Regions from separate parts of the Lysinibacillus pakistanensis genome, predicted to be linked through region 1. Evidence: riboswitches for the same ligand, from Rfam matches in the RefSeq annotation. Region 1 holds a riboswitch; the other holds the start of a gene.

Region 1 (6,084 bases):
AATTTATGCAGAAATGCAAGCTTCTTATGATCATGTTAAAGAAATGGCTGCTAAAGATGAGCACAAACATTTAGAAATGCCAGAAGAATTAAAGGTAGAGTTCCCACAAATTGATACAGCAGTTGGTGCGGAGCGTCTAGAAACAATAAATGAAGAGCTTTTAGTGTTTGAAGAAAAGTTCGAGCCACAGAAAAAACTTGGTAAGATTTTAGAAAAACGTCGTGAAGCATTTGCTTCTGCAAAAATTGATTGGGGCCATGCTGAAACTTTAGCCTATGCTACGATTATTCAAGACGGCACTCCAGTTCGTTTTACAGGGCAGGATGCACAACGTGGTACGTTCTCGCAACGTCACTTAGTATTACATGATAAAAACAATGGTAATGTATTTACACCACTTCACCATATTTCTGGTGCAAATGCATCATTTACAGTACACAACTCTCCACTGACAGAAGCAGGGGTAGTAGGCTTTGAATATGGGTATAATTTAGAAAATGGCCATGTACTATCAGTTTGGGAAGCTCAATTTGGTGACTTTGCTAATATGGCACAAGTGATGTTCGATAACTTTATTTCAGGTGCACGTGCTAAATGGGGTCAAAAATCCGGTTTAGTCATTCTTTTACCTCATGGTTATGAAGGCCAAGGTCCAGAGCACTCTTCAAGCCGTATGGAACGTTATTTACAAATGTCAGCAGAAAATAACTGGTTCGTAGCAAACTGCTCAAATGCAGGTAACTACTACCACTTATTACGTCGTCAAGCAGCGTTACTAGGAACTGAAGGTGTTCGTCCACTTGTGGTTGTATCACCTAAATACCTACTTCGTCACCCATTAGCTGCAGCGAATGCTGAGCAATTAGCAAATGGTTCATTCCAAGAGGTAATTGAACAACCAGGTCTAGGTTCAAAACCAGAAGCTGTAGAGCGCATTGTACTTGGTACTGGTAAAGTGATGATCGACATTGCAGACCGTATTAAAGACGGTGAAGGTTTCGATCACTTACACATTATTCGTGTAGAACAACTTTACCCATTCCCAAAAGAGCAAGTTGCTGGTATTATTGCTAAGTATCCGAATGTTAAAGAAGTAGTATGGGTACAGGAAGAACCGAAAAACCAAGGTACTTGGAATTATGCATTAGAAACACTTTATGAACTTTCAGAAGGTAAAAAGCTTCGTTATGTAGGTCGCCCTGCAATGAGCTCTACTTCAGAAGGTGATGCAGATTCTCATAAAGCTGCTCAAGCCGCAGTTGTAGAAGAAGCGGTTGCTGAGCCTGTAAAGGTTAAATAATCATATATTAATTTTTGAAGCCGGGCTGCTTGCTTAGGCGGGTGGCCCTTCTATGTGCATTATGCACGTTAATTAAAGGAGGAAATGAAAGTGGCTGAAATTAAAGTCCCTGAATTAGCAGAATCGATTACAGAAGGAAGTATCGCACAATGGGTAAAAAAAGTGGGCGATCGCGTTGAGAAAGGTGAATTCATCGTTGAACTTGAAACAGATAAAGTAAACGCTGAAATTATTTCCGAAGAAGCAGGTGTCTTAACTCAAATTTTAGCTGAGGAAGGCGATACTGTACTTGTTGGTCAAGTTATCGCAGTTGTAGAAGCAGGCGAAGGTGCAGCACCAGCTCCAGCTGCTCCAGCAGAAGCAACACCAGCGCAAGCAGTACCACAAGCAGCACCTGCCCCAGTTGCGGCAGCTCCAGTTGTGGAAGAAACTTCTGGTGAGCGTGTAATCGCATCTCCAGCAGCACGTAAACTTGCTCGTGAAAAAGGTATTGATCTTGCTGCTGTATCTCCAGTAGACCCACAAGGTCGTGTACGTGTCCAAGACGTGGCAGCTCATGGGACAGCTCCAGTAGCAACAGCGCAAGCTCCAGCAGCGCCAAAAGCGGTAGCGGCTGTAGATGAATCACGTGTAACAGTAGAAAAAATGAGTCGTCGTCGCCAAACAATTGCGAAACGTTTACTTGAAGTAAAACAATCTACTGCAATGTTAACTACATTTAACGAAGTTGATATGACAAATGTTATGGCTTTACGTTCTCGTAAAAAAGACCAATTCTTCGAGTCGACAGGCTCTAAACTTGGTTTCATGTCATTCTTCACAAAAGCAGTAGTAGCAGCACTTAAAAAATACCCATATGTGAACGCACAAATAGTTGGTGACGAAATTCACTTAAACAACTTTTTTGATATTGGTGTAGCTGTATCGACAGAAGAAGGTTTAGTGGTACCAGTTGTACGTGATGCTGACCGTAAAAACTTTGCTGAAATTGAAGATGCAATTGCGGACCTAGCGAAAAAAGCTCGCGACAAAAAATTAGGTTTAGCAGATCTTCAAGGTGGCTCATTCACAATTACAAATGGTGGTGTATTTGGTTCATTAATGTCTACACCTATCATGAATGGTACACAAGCTGGTATCTTAGGTATGCACTCCATCAAAAAACGTCCGGTTGAAGTGAATGGTGAAGTAGAAATTCGCCCAATGATGTACCTAGCGCTTTCTTATGACCACCGTATTATCGATGGTAAAGATTCTGTAGGCTTCCTTAAAACAGTAAAAGAATTACTTGAAAACCCAGAAGATTTATTATTAAATTCTTAATTTCCAAAGCCCTGCGATTTGTGCAGGGCTTTTTCTTTTATATGCAAGATAGAATTAGCTGATAGAAATGCCAAAATGGTGGATAGAATCCCCAAAGTAGTGGATAGAACCTTCAACGTGATGGATAGAAACATTGTACGGTGAACACCATTGTTCTTAAAGGTACTTTTGGAATGCTAGTATTACTATCAATGGTAATAATTTGCGATTTTTTTCACTAAAACTTCAATATATTTGCTTACATTGCAAAAGTAAATAATGGATTTATAATAGATAAAACCCTAATATTGTCATTAATCAGAAAAATGATAAAATTATCTTGACGAATAAGTTCGTTTTATAGTAGTATCTAGATATCAATTAAATAAACAAACCTCACATTAATTTTGTTGTGAGGTAGAGGCGCGGTATTTATTAGTCCATTGTTGAGTACAAGCAAGCGAAGACGCAATGGAGAAGGAAATATCGCCGAAGTATAAAAGGAGCTCGTACTTTTATACTGGGTCTGCAGTGAATAAGTGCAGGACTGTCCTAGTAAGTTGCTTTCCACATTTACTAGGTTGTGCTATCTCGGAAACATGGAAATTATAGTGAGGATTTGGGCAACTGTCAATTAAAGGTAAGACCTAAGTTCAAAGCTTAGGTCTTTTTTAGTACAGTTGTCTTATTTTTTTACAGAAAAGGGGAGTTTTTCATGAAAAGAAAATGGTTGTTAGTAATGATCTCTATTATGACAGCAATTGTGCTAGCTGCTTGTGGTGCTGGCGACAAAAAGGATTCAGGTAAATCTGGAGATGCTGGTACTGATGTAGGTGGATCAGAAGATGGTGGACAATTCCGTATTGGGATGGAAGCTGGTTATCCTCCATTCAATTGGACACAGCAAAATGATGCAAATGGCGCAGTAAAAATTGCAGATAATGCAGAGTATGCAGGCGGCTATGATGTTCAAATGGCCAAAAAAATCGCTGAAGGTTTAGGAAAAGAATTAGTGATTGTCAAAATGGAATGGGATGGTTTAGTGCCAGCACTTCAATCCAATAAAATTGATGCTATTATTGCTGGGATGTCTCCTACTGAGGAACGTAAGCAAACGATTGATTTCACTGAAAACTACTATACTTCTGATTTTGTAATGGTTATTAAAAAAGGGAGTAAATATGAAAAAGCAAAATCAATTCAGGATTTCTCCGGTGCTAAAATTACTTCACAATTAAACACTTCAAACTACAATGTGATTGACCAAATCAAAGATGTACAAAAGCAAACTGCTATGGATAACTTCCCAGCAATGCGTGTAGCTCTAGAGGCTGGCAAAATTGATGGCTATGTAGCAGAACGTCCTGAAGGTATTTCAGCTGCAGCAGCTAATGGTAAATTCGCATATGTAGCGTTTGAAGAAGGCTTTGATACAGATCCTTCTAACACATCCATCGCAGTTGGTTTACGTAAAGGTGATGCAAATCTTGACAAAATCAATGAAATTTTAAAAGGAATTTCAGAAGATGATCGCCAAACAATTATGGAAGAAGCAATTCAGCAACAACCAGCAGCGCAATAACATGAATGCACGGACTCTTTGCTAGTCCGTGCAATGTCATTTCATCATTATTCAATGAGAACCTCTCTAAATAATGATAATGTCTTAGCTAAACATTTCATAAAATAGTAGAACAATCGTGTTTATCATGGCAGATAGCTAGGATTATAAAGAAGAAACAAGCAACACTATGTTGTTAGGAGGAACATCATGAGTCTTGAATGGATTATCTCTATTGTAGAGAACAACTGGCAAATGTTTTTACGAGGTGCGTATTATACCTTATTGATTTCGAGTATTAGTACAATTATTGGTGCATTTATCGGATTTTTCATCGGGATTATGCATACCATTCCGGTTCGTAAAAAAGGTGTAAAGTTTTACAGTTTAAAGCTGATTAATTTTATACTAACATGCTATGTTGAATTCTTCCGTGGTACACCAATGATTGTACAAGCGATGGTTGTCTTCTACGGATTGGATATAGCATTTGGTATCGACATGCATTTTATTACAGCAGGTATTTTAGTAGTTTCTTTGAATACCGGTGCCTATATGGCTGAAATAGTGCGTGGTGGTATTGTTTCAATTGATAAAGGTCAATATGAGGCAGCTTCAGCTATCGGTATGAATCATTTCCAAATTATGCTGCATGTTGTACTGCCACAGGTTGCGAGAAATGTATTACCTGCAACAGGGAACCAATTAATTATGAATATTAAGGATACTGCTGTTTTAAACGTTATCGGGGTAACGGAATTATTCTTCCAAACTAAATCAATTGCAGGGAATAACTTCCGCTATTTTGAATCATTCTTTGTAGCTTGTGTCCTTTACTTTATTATGACATTTACAGCATCACGAATTTTATTATATGTTGAAAAACGACTTGATGGACCAGATGCCTATCAAAAAGAACAGAAAGAAGCGATATAGGGGGACGCACAAATGACAGTTATTAAAATCAAGCATTTAAGTAAATCATTTGGTCGTAACCAAGTGTTAAAGGATGTCAATTTTCAAGTAGAGAAGGGGGAGGTAGTGTGCTTAATCGGCTCCTCTGGATCTGGTAAATCAACATTACTTCGTTGCATCAATTTATTGGAAACGCCAAGCGGTGGACAGATTATCTACAAAGGTGAAAATATTCTGGATGACAAGCATAACATTCAAAAATATCGTACACATTTAGGTATGGTTTTCCAGCAGTTTAATTTATTTAACAACCATAATGTATTGAACAATTGTACAGTTGGTCAAATAAAAGTATTAAAGCGTTCAAAATCAGAAGCTGAAAAAACAGCTTTAGAATATTTAAAAATTGTTGGTATGGATCAATATGTTAATGCCAAGCCAAGACAGCTATCTGGTGGGCAAAAACAGCGTGTGGCTATTGCGCGTGCACTATCGATGAGTCCAGATGTGATGCTGTTTGATGAGCCGACATCTGCTCTTGATCCAGAAATGGTAGGGGAAGTATTAAAGGTTATGCGTCAACTCGCAGATGCAGGAAATACGATGTTAATCGTGACACATGAAATGGAATTTGCAAAAGAAGTAGCAGATCGTGTCGTATTTATGGACAAAGGGGTAATTGTAGAGGAGGGACCACCTTCTCAGGTTTTAGTTACGCCTCAGCATGAGCGAACGAAGGAATTTTTAAAGCGTACATTAAAATAAATTCCAGATAGGTATAAAAAAAGTGAGTCCAATAAATGGGCTCACTTTATTTTCTAGAATTCCATTCTGCATAAAGAATAAAGCAAATTGCAAATGCTGCGGCAATGATAAAAAACCATTGCGGTACACCACCAAAGCTCATAATAACACCTCAAAGTAAAAATTTATAATAATAATGGTTGTTTATCAAGAAAATATGGTCTTCTATGGTTTTTTTCTCCACAAAAGATCTAAAATATTA
Region 2 (6,084 bases), 2.3 Mb from region 1:
TGAACTGGAATGGGAGGAGGAAACGCCAAAGGGCTATGAGCAGCAGGCTTTTTTGGGCTATTATTATTTTAGTCATTTACTCTTACAAGAGGCTCTTCCAATTTTTACTGCTATAAATGCCCATAACAAAGAAGCAGCAAAAGATCTTGATGAACTGATAACCATATTAAAACAGCATGATAAATAAAAAAGTATAAGCAGATGGAGAACAAGACTGGTTTTCCCATCTGCTTTAATTTAATGGACATATTCATCTTTAGAGGCTCTAAATGAACATAAAAAGAGTATTACAGCTACAACGACAAAGAGCCAGCCAGCAATATTCCAGCCACCAAATAAGTCATGCAGGTAGCCAAAAAGAATAGGACCAATTGCAGCAAACAAATAGCCTAATGATTGCGCAAAGCCTGATAAATCAGCAGCTTCAAAGGCTGTGCGAGTGCGGAGTGTGAAGAACATCATGGCTAAGGCAAAGGAAGCCCCACCTGCTAGGCCTAATAGAATCATCCAAAGTACCCCAAGGCTAGTCCACTCCATGACAACGCCAACAAAGCCTATTAAGTAAAACGCTGTAAACATTAAGACAAGAGGTCGCTGAGACGTCATTTTACTAGCAATGATTGGCACAGCTAAAGCCATTGGAACTTGCGAAAATTGCATGATGGAGAACATCCAACCTGCACGATCAGCAGCTAACCCTTGTGATATGTATATTTCAGGAATCCATGCTGCAGTTGTATAAAATAATAATGATTGTAATCCCATAGCACCTGTTACTGCCCAGGTAACTGGGGATTTCCATAAAGGTGAACGTTCTTTCGTTTTCTTAATAGTGGGCTCAGGCTTATTAAACTTTAATTGTGGAATCCAAATTAAAATGGTTAACACAACTAAAATAAGTGCAATAGCCAGTGCTCCTTGCCAACCTAGAGATGATTGGGCAATAGGGTAGCTAATCCCAGCACCGAGTCCTGCTGTTAAATTCATGGACATTGTAAAAAATGCCATAAGTAAGCCTACATGATAAGGAAATTTTAACTTGAGTAATCCCGGAATAAGTACATTTCCAAATGCAATAGCAACACCTATTAGCATAGTTCCAAACACAAGTAGACTTGTTGTTCCTAATGAGCGTAATACAATACCTAATGCTAAAAGGATAGTGGATAAAAATAATGTTAGCTCAAGTCCCAATTTACGTGCAACAACTGGTGCAAAAGGCGATATAATCGCAAAAGCCAGAAGAGGTATAGTGGTTAGAAATCCAGCTAATACATTTGATATACCTAAATCTTCTCGTATAAAAGAAATAATAGGTCCCACAACTGTTAATGGCATTCGTAATGTCGAGGCAATACAAATAACCCCTATGACTAATAATAAGGTAGCACCCCTCCAGCTAATTTTCCTGCTAGGATAACTAGTTGAATCTTCATTTGTTGTCAAAATAAATCCCCCCTGTTTGCATTCAATTATAATTAAACCACTATACTACTTTATCACATTATTAAAAATAGTAGAATATTCACAAAATACAGAAATTTACTCATTGTATTGAAATGTAAAATGTCTTATGTTAAACTAATACACATCATAAATTTAATATTTATATGCCTCATGTTAGTATTGAGGTAGAGGTCGCGGTATTTATGAGTATGCTAATGGAAATGACAAGCATTGGTGAGATTAGCTGAAAGGAAATACTGCCGAAGTGTGAGGGGACTTGAAAACCTCATGCTGGGGCTGTCTCCGAAAGGAACAGAACTGTCACGTTTGAACAACGTGTTGTGCTATCATTTAGAAAAAACTGAGGATTAACTTAGCCATCACAGTGTTCATGTGATGGTATTTTTTTGCCTCTTATATTAGGAAGGAAGCTATATCGTGAGTGAGATAAAAGTGAATCAGCTCGGTCATAAAGCGCCAAAGCTGAAAAAAGAATTGAAAAGCCGTCATATTACAATGATTTCTTTAGGCGGTACAATTGGTACGGGGCTTTTTTTAGCCAGTGGTGGTGCCATTGCACAGGCAGGTCCTGGCGGTGCATTACTAGCCTATGCCCTAATTGGTATAATGGTGTACTTTTTAATGACAAGCCTAGGTGAGATGGCAGCCTATATGCCATCCTCAGGCTCATTTAGTACGTATGCTACGAAATTTGTAGATCCAGCTTTAGGCTTTGCACTGGGCTGGAACTATTGGTATAACTGGGCAATCACAATTGCGGCAGAAATCGCAGCTGTATCATTAATTATGAAATATTGGTTCCCAGATAGTTCATCTGCAATTTGGACAGTATTATTTATTGCTGTTGTTTTAACCTTTAATTTATTATCTGTAAAAAGCTATGGAGAAAGTGAATATTGGTTTGCTATGATTAAGGTGGCAACTGTGATTGTGTTCATTATTATCAGCATATTAATGATTTTTGGTATTTTAGGTGGACAGGCACCTGTAGGCTTTACAAATTTCTTTATTAGTGACGGACCGTTTCATGGTGGTTTCCTTGCTACATTCGGTATTTTCCTAGCAGCGGGATTTTCATTTCAAGGTACAGAGCTTCTTGGGATTACAGCTGGTGAAACGGATGACCCTGGAAAAAGTATTCCGAAAGCTGTAAAATCTGTATTCTGGCGTATTCTTTTATTTTATATTTTAGCAATTGGTGCGATTGGGATGTTGATTCCATTCACAGATGAACGTTTATTATCAGAAGATATTGCTGTATCGCCATTTACACTAGTGTTTGATCGCTTAGGCATTGCCTTTGCTGCTTCCCTAATGAATGCCATTATTTTAACGGCCATGCTATCAGCTGGAAATTCAGGGCTATATGCATCATCTCGTATGCTATGGCAATTAGCTGTGGATGGACATGCACCAAAATTTTTCACAAAATTAAGCCGTCGCGGTATTCCAATCTATGCATTAATGGTGACATTAGCTGTAGGGTGCCTTGCATTTTTAGCATCATTCTTTGGTGATGGAGTAGTTTATATTTGGCTTTTAAATGCCTCAGGAATGTCTGGCTTCATTGCTTGGCTTGGAATAGCATTTAGTCATTATCGATTCCGCCGAGCTTTCGAAGCGCAAGGCTTAGATCCACAGTTGCTACCATATAAAGCAAAGCTATATCCATTTGGCCCGCTTTTCGCCTTTACGGTTTGTATGATTGTTGTCATTGGACAAAACTATTCAGCTTTTATGGGAGACAAAATTGACTGGTATGGAATTCTCGTTTCTTATATTGGTATCCCACTGTTTTTACTGCTATGGTTTGGATACAAAATCAAACATAAAACAAAAATGCTTCCGCTAAAAGAATGTGATTTAAGAGTGGAGGATTAAATAATAGAGCTGTTCTGTAAGCCATTGAATGATGGCTATAGGACAGCTTTTTTAATTTTTTAAAATGATGAAACGAAAAAATGATATATGGTAAATTATATATAATTGCTTCCATATTGATATCGTGTATTTTTAAGCAGTGACAGTAATATCATAGGATCAAATCAAGTTTATGGGGAGGAACAAGAAAAGTGCAAAAACGTATTTTACTAGTAGAAGATGATGAAACCATTAGGGAAATGGTAGAAAGTTATTTAACGATGGAAGGATTCCTTGTTACTTCAGCAGTGAATGGAGAAGAGGCATTACAAAATTGTTTAAATAAACCCTTTGATTTAGTGATTTTAGACATTATGATACCGAAACTAAATGGATTAGAAGTTTTAAAGATAATACGAGAGCAGGCATCACTGCCGATTATCATTATGTCTGCGAAGGATAGCGATGTAGATAAAGCCTTAGGGCTAGGATTAGGCGCAGATGATTATATTGCAAAGCCATTTTCAATGTTGGAATTTTCAGCACGTGTCAAGGCTGCTATTAGAAGGGCAACCAAATACGCCAATCAAATAGAGGAGAAGAAAGATTTAATAGAGATAGATAACCTATCAATCGACATTATTAATTTTTCAGTAGAGAGGAGCGGACAACAAGTAAAGCTCACTTCAAAGGAGTTTGCCATCTTAAAATTATTCGTGACAAATCGTAATCGCGTTTTCACAAAACAGCAAATTTATCAATTAATTTGGAATGACGCTTACTATGGAGATGAAAATATTATTAATGTACATATAAGAAGACTGCGTGAAAAAATGGAAGATGATCCGTCCAACCCTCAATATATTAAAACGCTTTGGGGAATTGGCTATAAATTTGAAGGATAAACAGATGATTATATTTCTATTATTGATTATTGTGTTACTCGTAGGAATTATTATGTTTCAAGTGAAAGTAAAAAAACAACAAAGCGCTACTATTCGGTACATGCATAGAAAACTGCAAGCAATCATTAACGAAGAAACAAGTGAAAAAATCTTAGTACCGACAGCTAATCAAGAAATACAGCAGCTACTTATTGTGTTGAATGCATTGCTAGATCACAATCAAAAAGTGCTGGCAACACATCGGAAAATGGAAAGCTCTATGAAAAAGATGCTGGCAAATATTTCGCATGATCTTAAAACACCATTAACAGTTGTCCTAGGCTATACTGAAATGCTACAGCTTAATCACTCGATTAGTGCGGAGGAGCGGCAGCGGTTATTAACTGGCATCCATTCGAAAACATTGGAAGTATTAAAAATCATCCATACATTTTTTGACCTAGCGAAGTTGGAAGCTGGAGATACCAATTATCCATTGACAAAAATCAATATAAGTGAAATTTGCCGGAAAAATATTTTATCATTTTACGATATGGTTACATCTATGGGGTTAGAGATAGAGATTGTAATACCAGAGACATCAATATATGCGCTAGGTAATGAAGAGGCATTAGATAGGGCTTTGAACAATTTATTGTCAAATGCAATTGCCTATGGGGCAGGTGGCAATGTAATTGGACTGTCCGTAAGAAATGATGATACAAGCATTTATATTGATGTTTGGGATCGAGGCAAGGGAATAGATGAATATCATATAGATAATGTCTTTGAAAGAATGTATACGCTTGAGGATTCCAGAAATAAATCCTTCCAAGGTAGCGGTCTTGGCTTAACGATCACTAAACGTCTTGTAGAACTAATGGATGGCTCTGTTCAGCTCTCCAGTATTCCCTATGAAAAGACTATTTTTACAATAACGTTAAAAAGAATGGTGTACTAAAACAGAAGGCTTGTAGAGCTTTAAACGCTTTACAGGCCTTTCTTCTGTACTTAAGAAATTTGTAAGAATCCATTAATAAATTAGAGAGCTTCATTTTCTATAATAAATTTAGCTACATTTGAGGGAGAGATTGACATGACATATATTGTGAAAACAAATCAACTTACCAAAGTGTTTGACGGAAAAGAAGTGGTTTCTGCTGTCAATATGCATGTGAAGAAGGGAGAGATTTATGGCTTCTTAGGTCCCAATGGTGCCGGAAAAACGACGGTGATGAAAATGCTAACGAACCTAACAAAGCCAACAAGTGGGGATATTGAAATCTTTGGTCAAAAATTGACAGACCAATCATACGAGGTGCTAAAAAGATTGGGCACGATTATTGAATATCCAATTTTCTATGAAGATTTGACAGCAAAGGAAACTCTAGAATTACACTGCGAATACATGGGCTATTATGATAAGAAAGAAATTAGCCATGTTCTCGATCTAGTGAAATTAACAAATACAGAGGAGAAGCGTGTTAAAGACTTTTCTTTAGGAATGAAACAGCGGTTAGGCATTGCACGAGCTATTATTACGAAGCCAGAATTGCTTATTTTAGACGAGCCGATTAATGGACTAGATCCAGTGGGTATTAAAGAAATACGAGAGTTATTCAAAATGCTTTGTAAAGAGTATGGCATTACACTTATTGTTTCTAGCCACATCTTAGGGGAAATTGAACAACTAGCTGATACAATTGGCGTTATTAAGAATGGAAGATTGATCACGGAAGTTTCAATGGAAGCTGTTAATCGTAGTCAGGTAGATTATATTGAAGTGATTGTGAATGATGGGAAAAAGGCTGCCTTAATTTTAGAAAGTACATTAAATATTACTAATTTTAAACTAATAGATGACAATTGTATT

The links. Region 1 has a riboswitch for lysine ahead of QNH24_RS12845 (transporter substrate-binding domain-containing protein). Riboswitches for the same ligand answer to the same signal wherever they lie in the genome.
Region 2: another riboswitch for lysine. It lies ahead of QNH24_RS01410 (amino acid permease); the one in region 1 lies ahead of QNH24_RS12845 (transporter substrate-binding domain-containing protein).

Annotation. Positions count from the first base shown of each region.
Region 1 is NZ_CP126101.1:2,607,945-2,614,028, forward strand. It holds gene QNH24_RS12835 (2-oxoglutarate dehydrogenase E1 component) at 1-1,300, shown strand, start outside; gene odhB (2-oxoglutarate dehydrogenase complex dihydrolipoyllysine-residue succinyltransferase) at 1,391-2,623, shown strand; lysine riboswitch at 3,013-3,199, shown strand; gene QNH24_RS12845 (transporter substrate-binding domain-containing protein) at 3,318-4,184, shown strand; gene QNH24_RS12850 (amino acid ABC transporter permease) at 4,374-5,099, shown strand; gene QNH24_RS12855 (amino acid ABC transporter ATP-binding protein) at 5,112-5,843, shown strand.
Region 2 is NZ_CP126101.1:284,530-290,613, forward strand. It holds gene QNH24_RS01400 (hypothetical protein) at 1-187, shown strand, start outside; gene QNH24_RS01405 (CynX/NimT family MFS transporter) at 238-1,446, opposite strand; lysine riboswitch at 1,625-1,801, shown strand; gene QNH24_RS01410 (amino acid permease) at 1,885-3,348, shown strand; gene QNH24_RS01415 (response regulator transcription factor) at 3,540-4,232, shown strand; gene QNH24_RS01420 (sensor histidine kinase) at 4,237-5,172, shown strand; gene QNH24_RS01425 (ABC transporter ATP-binding protein) at 5,308-6,084, shown strand, end outside.